Regions from separate parts of the Amnibacterium sp. genome, predicted to be linked through region 1. Evidence: predicted binding sites of a transcription regulator. Region 1 holds the regulator's gene; the other holds the start of a gene.
What was found. Region 1 encodes HrcA, which represses chaperone genes, less so after heat shock. Its sites were predicted from a motif close to TTNGCACTCGNNNNNNNCGAGTGCNAA; they were not measured.

Region 1 (3,398 bases):
CGCCCCGGCCCGCCGCCACCGCGGCGATGATCGAGAACACGATCACCACGACGTAGATCGCGGCCGTGATGAGGAACCCGATCAGCACGAACCAGAGGAAGAACGCGATCACGGCGGCGATGAACATCGTGATCTGGAAGTTCAGCGTCGTCTTCGCGTGCTCGGCGACGAAGGCGCTGCGGTCCTTGAGCACGAGCAGGATGATCAACGGCCCGAGCCAGCCGATGAAGCCGGCGCCGACGACGATGCCGACCAGTGCGCTGATGTGCGTGAGGACCGCCCACGTGCGCTCGTCGCTCGGGCTCAGCGGCCTGGGCGGCACGACCGCCGCGGGGGGTTCGTTCGTCATCGGGTGCTCCTTCGTCGGATGCGGGTGCGGGCGGTCGCCTGACGGCGCCTCCCGCACCCGGATCCGCTACTTGATGAACGGGATGGTCAGCGGGTACCGGTACACCTCGCCGCGGTTCGCCGCCACGGCGGCGAGGATCGAGAACACGATGCTCAGCACCCAGACCAGCGGGTAGGTGAGGAATCCGATCAGGACGAACATCAGGATGCCCGACGCGATGTACCCGATCAGCACCGTCAGCTGGAAGTTCAGCGCGTTCTTGGCGTTCTCGCCGACGAACGAGCTGCGGTCCTTCAGCAGCAGGTAGCCGAGCAGCGGCGCGATGAAGCCGATGATGATGCCGCCCACGTGGATGAGCGTCGCCCACAACCGCTCGTCGCTCGGGCTGAGCGGCTGCGCGGGGACGTAGGCGGGAGGCTGGTTGCTGGTCATGATGATCTCCTTGTCAGAGGGGCGGATGGCCCGGTCACGGGACGAGCCGGAGCGCGATGGGGTAGCGGAAGGTGCCGCCGCCGTTGACCCGCACCGCGGCCATGATCGAGAGCACGACGACGATCACCCAGACGGCGAACTGCGCGAACCCGATCAGGAAGCCGAGGAGCAGGAGGACGATGTCGAGCCCGGTCGGCAGCGCGCCGTAGAGGGCGCCGAGGATGCGGCCGACGAGGAAGAGCGCGACCCAGACGATGGTCGCCGTGATCACGAAGTTGAGCGCCTCCCTGGCCTCCTCGCGCACCCTCGCGCTGCGCGGCCCGAGGATGAGCAGGATCAGCAGCGACGGCAGGAAGCCGACGATGTTGCCGACGTGGGCGAGGGTCGACCACAGGCGCTCGTCTCCGGGCGAGAGCGGCTGGCCCACCCCGCCGGGCTGGGACTGCGTCATCGCGGGTGCTCCTGACCTCTCGGGGTGCATACGTCGCGCCGTCGACCGACGCTCAGGATATCGACAGGCCCGTGTGCAACGCCAGACCCACGGGAGACGCGCAGTAGAATTGGCAGTCCGGCCGAGCGAGTGCCAGATGGAGGAGGTGCGATGGTCTCGGAACGCGGCCTCGACGTCCTGCGGGCGATCGTGCAGGACTACGTGGCCTCCCGTGAACCCGTGGGGTCCAAGACGATCGTCGACCGTTACGCCTTCGGCGTGTCCGCGGCGACGATCCGCAACGACATGGCCGCGCTGGAGGAGGACGGCCTGATCGCCGCGCCGCACACCTCCTCCGGCCGCGTGCCGACGGACAAGGGCTACCGGATGTTCGTGGACCACCTGGCGGAGGTCCGCGCCCTGTCGCCGGCGCAGCGTGTCGCCATCCAGACCTTCCTCGAGGAGGGGGCCGACCTCGACGACGTGCTCGCGAGGACCGTGCGGATGCTCGCGCAGCTGACCAACCAGGTCGCACTCGTCCAGGTGCCCGTCGTCCCCAGGTCCTACGTCCGGCACGTCGAACTCGTGTCCCTGTCTCCGAGCCGCATGCTCGTGGTGCTGATCACGGACGCCGGCCGCGTCGACCAGCGGGTCGTCGAGCTCGCGCAGGGCGAGCGGGAACGGCTCGACGAGGTCGAGCTGGCGGAGCTCCGTGCGCGGATCAACGCGACCCTGGTCGGCAAGCTGCTCACCGACGTGGGCCCGACCCTGGAGGCGCTCGCCGAGCAGCTGCAGGTCGCGCAGCGCGCGGTGCTGGAGCGGGTGGCCTCGGCGCTCGCTGCGACCGTCGACGACCGCAGGCAGGACCGGCTCCTCCTCGCGGGCACCGCGAACCTCGCGCGGACCGAGCGCGACTTCCCCGGCAGCATCCTCCCCGTGCTCGAGGCGATCGAGGAGCAGGTCGTCATGCTGCGGCTGTTCCGCGAGATGGAGCTCGACGAGCGCGGCGTCTCGATCTCGATCGGGCGCGAGAACCCGCTCGTGGGCCTCGCGGAGACCTCGATCCTCGCGGGCGGCTACCGTTCGTCGGCCGGCGAGCTGGCCAGGATCGGCGTGCTCGGCCCGACGCGCATGGACTACTCGCAGAACATCGCCGCCGTGCGGGCCGTCGCCCGCTACCTGTCGAAGCTCCTCGGCGAGGAATGACCCACCCGGCCGCCAGGCGGCCACGACGTGTCGCCGCGACGGGTCGCGGTGACGAGGAGGGCCCACGTGGCTGACCACTACGAAGTGCTGGGCGTCGCCCGCGACGCCTCGGCCGACGAGATCAAGAAGGCGTACCGGCGGCTCGCCCGCCAGCTCCACCCCGACGTGAACCCGGGCCCGGAGGCCTCCGAGCGGTTCAAGGACGTGACGCACGCCTACGACGTGCTCTCCGATCCGCGGCAGCGGCAGGAGTACGACATGGGCGGCTCGCAGGGCGCCCAGTCGTTCGGGTTCGGGGACATCTTCGAATCGTTCTTCGGCGGCGGGATGCGCACCGGAGGGCCGAAGTCCAGGCAGGAGCGCGGGCAGGACGCCCTGCTCCGGGTCGAGATCGACCTCGAGGACGTCGTCTTCGGCACCCACCGGGACCTCGAGATCGACACCGCGGTGCTCTGCGACGTCTGCCACGGCGCCTGCACGCAGCCCGGCACCTCCGTCGCGACCTGCGACATCTGCCACGGCACCGGCCAGATCCAGCGCGCCGTCCGCTCGCTGCTCGGCAACGTGATGACCTCCACCCCCTGCACGGTGTGCCGCGGGTACGGCACGGTGATCCCGTACCCGTGCACCAACTGCGCCGGCCAGGGCCGGGTGCGCGCGCGCACGACCATCCCGGTCGACATCCCCGGCGGTGTCGAGACGGGGCTGCGCCTCCAGCTGGCGGGGATGGGCGAGGTCGGGCAGGCGGGCGGCCCCTCCGGCGACCTGTACCTCGAGATCAAGGTGCGCCATCACGACGTCTTCAGCCGTGCGGGCGACGACCTGCTCGCGACGCTGGAGGTGCAGATGACCGACGCGGTGCTGGGGACGACCGCGACGCTCGAGGGCCTCGACGGCCCGGTCGAGGTCGAGGTGAAGCCCGGCGTGCAGAGCGCCGAGGTCATCACCGTGCCCGCGCGCGGCATCACGCGGCTGCGCGGA
Region 2 (3,398 bases), on a different contig from region 1:
AGACGTACACGTCGCGGGCCTGCGCGGCCAGGTCGGCGAGGCCCCCCTGCGGGAGCACGGGCTGCAGCCGGTCGATCGGGTCCTCGCGGCCGTGGGAGCGGAGCATCTCGCGCTCGGCGGCCTCGTCGGGATAGCCCATCGAGATGCGGGCCATGAAGCGGTCCCGCTGCGCCTCCGGGAGCACGTAGGTGCCCTCCATGTCGACCGGGTTCTGCGTCGCCACGACGAGGAACGGGTTCGGCAGGGGCCAGCTCGCGCCGTCGACGGTGACCTGGCCCTCCTCCATGCACTCGAGGAGCGCCGCCTGCGTCTTCGGCGACGCCCGGTTGATCTCGTCGCCGATGACCACGTTCGCGAACACGGCCCCCGGCTTGAACTCGAACCGGGCGGCGGACTGGTCGAAGACGGAGGCGCCCGTCACGTCGGAGGGCAGGAGGTCGGGGGTGAACTGGATCCTGCTGATCGTGCCGCCGGTCGCCCTGGCGAGCGCCTTCGCGAGCATCGTCTTCCCGACACCCGGCACGTCCTCGAGCAGGAGGTGCCCGCCGGCGAGCATGACCGCGAACGCGGAGCGGATGACCTCGTCCTTGCCGTCGATCACCGTGGCCACCGCGGTGACCACCCGCTCGGCGGCGTCCCGCACGGCCTCGGCGTCCAGGGAGTCCAGGGTGATTCCGTCGGTCATCGCGCCTTCCGTCCTGCCGAAAACCGCTTCACCATAAGCGAGCCAGCCGGATGCGGCGCGCGTGGATCCAGGATTCCACGGCAGCGGGAGGGGCATGGGGGCGGAGGCGGCTCGGTATCGTGAGCGCGTGCCGGCCGCGCTCGACGCCCACTGGGTCCTCACGTTCGTCTGCGCGGACCGCCCCGGCATCGTGCACGCCCTGTCCGGCGCGATCGTCGCGGCCGGCGGCAACATCACGGAGAGCCAGCAGTTCTCGAGCGAGGACACCGGCCGGTTCTTCCTCCGCCTGCAGGTCGAGTCCCCGTCGACCGCCCAGCAGTTCGCCGCCCACCTCGCCCCCGTCGCGGACCGCTTCGACGCCGAATGGCACCTCGACCGGGTGGGGCGCCCTGCCCGCACCCTGGTGCTCGTGTCCACCGCCGGGCACTGCCTGAACGACCTGCTCTTCCGGCAGCACTCGGGTCAGCTGCCCATCGAGATCCCGCTCGTGCTCGGCAACCACGCGACCCTCGAAGGGCTGGCCGGCTTCTACGGCGTGCCCTTCGAGCACCGGGCCGTGACGTCGCCCGAGACGCGCGCCGCGTTCGAGGAGCGCGTGGTCGCCGCGGTCGAGGAGCACGACATCGAGCTCGTCGTGCTCGCGCGGTACATGCAGATCCTGTCGCCGGCCCTCTGCGCACGGCTGGCCGGGCGGGCGATCAACATCCACCACTCCTTCCTGCCCGGGTTCAAGGGCGCCAACCCCTACAAGCAGGCCCACGCCCGCGGCGTGAAGCTCATCGGCGCGACGGCGCACTTCGTCACGGCCGACCTCGACGAGGGGCCGATCATCGAGCAGAACGTGATCCGCGTCGACCACTCGCAGAGCGCCAAGGAGCTCGTCGCGATCGGCCAGGACGAGGAGAGCCGCACCCTCACCCAGGCGGTGCGGTGGTTCGCCGAGCACCGGGTGCTCGTCGACGGCGCGCGCACCATCGTCTTCCGCTGACCCGCCGCCCGGCCGGCGTCCGCACCCGGGTGCTCGCTCTTGGCGAACTCGAAGGACCGACGCTGGCACTCGCTCGTGCCGAGTGCTAATTTCTGTCGCATTGAGCCACCTCGGCTCAACTTCGAACCTCAACACCACGGCGAGCGAAAGGACGACACCATGGCCATGAACTTCGACCCGTTCCGCGAGCTGGACCGGATGGCCGCAGCCCTCTCCGACACGCGACAGGGCCCGCGGCTGATGCCGATGGACCTGTACCGCGACGGCGACCACTACGTGCTGTCCGCCGATCTGCCCGGCATCGATCCCGGCTCGGTGGACATCGACGTCGACGGGCAGCTGCTGACGATCCGCGCCGAGCGCACCCTGCGCAGCGCGGAGGGCGTCAAGTGGCTGGCGCAGGAGCGGCGCGGCGGCTCGTTCCTCCGCCAGCTGAGCCTCGGGCAGGGCATCGACACCGACCGCATCGCCGCGACCTACGAGAACGGCGTGCTCACGGTGACGATCCCCGTCAGCGAGCGCGCGAAGCCGAGGAAGATCGCGGTGGGCACCGGATCGGACACGCAGCAGGCCGTCGAGGCCTGAGCCCACAGTGGAGGAAGGGCCCCGGCGCGCAGCGCCGGGGCCCTTCGCCCGTTCAGGCCAGCTCGTCGAACTCGTCGATCGCGCCGGGGCCGATGGCCTCCGGGCCACTGTCGCCGCGGCCGCGCAGGGACGCGATGCGGTGCTCCAGGTCCGCCACGGCCGCGCTGACGTCGGCCTCGAACGGCTCGTCGTCGCTCCACGACGCCATCTGGCTCGCGGGCCCGATCAGCACCGAGACCGACTCGATCTCCTGCGTGCCGATCCTGCACGGGATGCTCACCGTGTCCGCGGAGCTCGAGCGGGCCAGCAGCGCCGCGTACTGGATGAGGAGCGCCCCGACCCGCTCGTCGGTCCCCATCACCTGCTCGGCGTACGAGATGCGTCTCACGGCCTCTCCTCCTTCGCCGACGGCTCAGGCACCATGCGCAGTCCGGTCGGCTGGTTGGCGAGGTCGCGCAGCAGCCGGAGCCACTCGCGGTTGACCGCCGGGTCGCGGCTCCCCGCGTACTTGAACTGGATCGGGACACCTGGCGAGATCCACAGGGACCCGTGCCCGTCGCCCACCCCCGGCTCGTCACGCCAGTTGAACGCGAAGGACTCCTGCGCGCGCAGCTTCGCGTAGACCACCAGCTGCAGGTGCGCCAGGGCGCGGTCCTCCACCGGGATCGTGGTCGTCCCGCCGTAGATGAACGCGCCCATCCCGGGTCAGCCCAACCGGGTGCGCAGGTTCTCGGCGAGCGTCGCGAGGAACTCCTCGGTCGTCTGCCACTGCTGCTCGGGCCCGACGAGGAGCGCGAGGTCCTTGGTCATCGCGCCAGCCTCCACCGTCTTCACGACGACGTCCTCAAGGGTGTCTGCGAAGTCGATGAGCGCCTGGTTGCCGTCGAGCTTGCCGCGGTGCGCGAGCCCGCGGGTCCACGCGTAGATCGAGGCGATGGGGTTCGTGGAGGTGGGCTTGCCGGCCTGGTGCTGCCGGTAGTGGCGCGTGACGGTGCCGTGCGCGGCCTCCGCCTCCACCACCTTGCCGTCCGGGGTGGTCAGCACGCTCGTCATCAGGCCGAGCGAGCCGAAGCCCTGCGCCACCGTGTCGGACTGCACGTCGCCGTCGTAGTTCTTGCAGGCCCAGACGTAGCCGCCCTC

Region 2: ACTHLI_RS04515 (Hsp20/alpha crystallin family protein) is a predicted target of HrcA. The motif match lies at 1,736-1,762, and genes of this name have one in related genera.

The regions. Positions count from the first base shown of each region.
Region 1 is NZ_JBQCGC010000034.1:38,136-41,533, reverse strand. Features, by position in the region: gene ACTHLI_RS05070 (DUF4870 domain-containing protein) at 1-349, opposite strand, end outside; gene ACTHLI_RS05065 (DUF4870 domain-containing protein) at 416-781, opposite strand; gene ACTHLI_RS05060 (DUF4870 domain-containing protein) at 816-1,232, opposite strand; gene hrcA (heat-inducible transcriptional repressor HrcA) at 1,383-2,417, shown strand; gene dnaJ (molecular chaperone DnaJ) at 2,484-3,398, shown strand, end outside.
Region 2 is NZ_JBQCGC010000030.1:22,943-26,340, reverse strand. Features, by position in the region: gene ACTHLI_RS04525 (AAA family ATPase) at 1-685, opposite strand, end outside; gene purU (formyltetrahydrofolate deformylase) at 813-1,673, shown strand; gene ACTHLI_RS04515 (Hsp20/alpha crystallin family protein) at 1,833-2,258, shown strand; gene ACTHLI_RS04510 (hypothetical protein) at 2,311-2,646, opposite strand; gene ACTHLI_RS04505 (DUF7882 family protein) at 2,643-2,957, opposite strand; gene ACTHLI_RS04500 (NADP-dependent isocitrate dehydrogenase) at 2,964-3,398, opposite strand, start outside.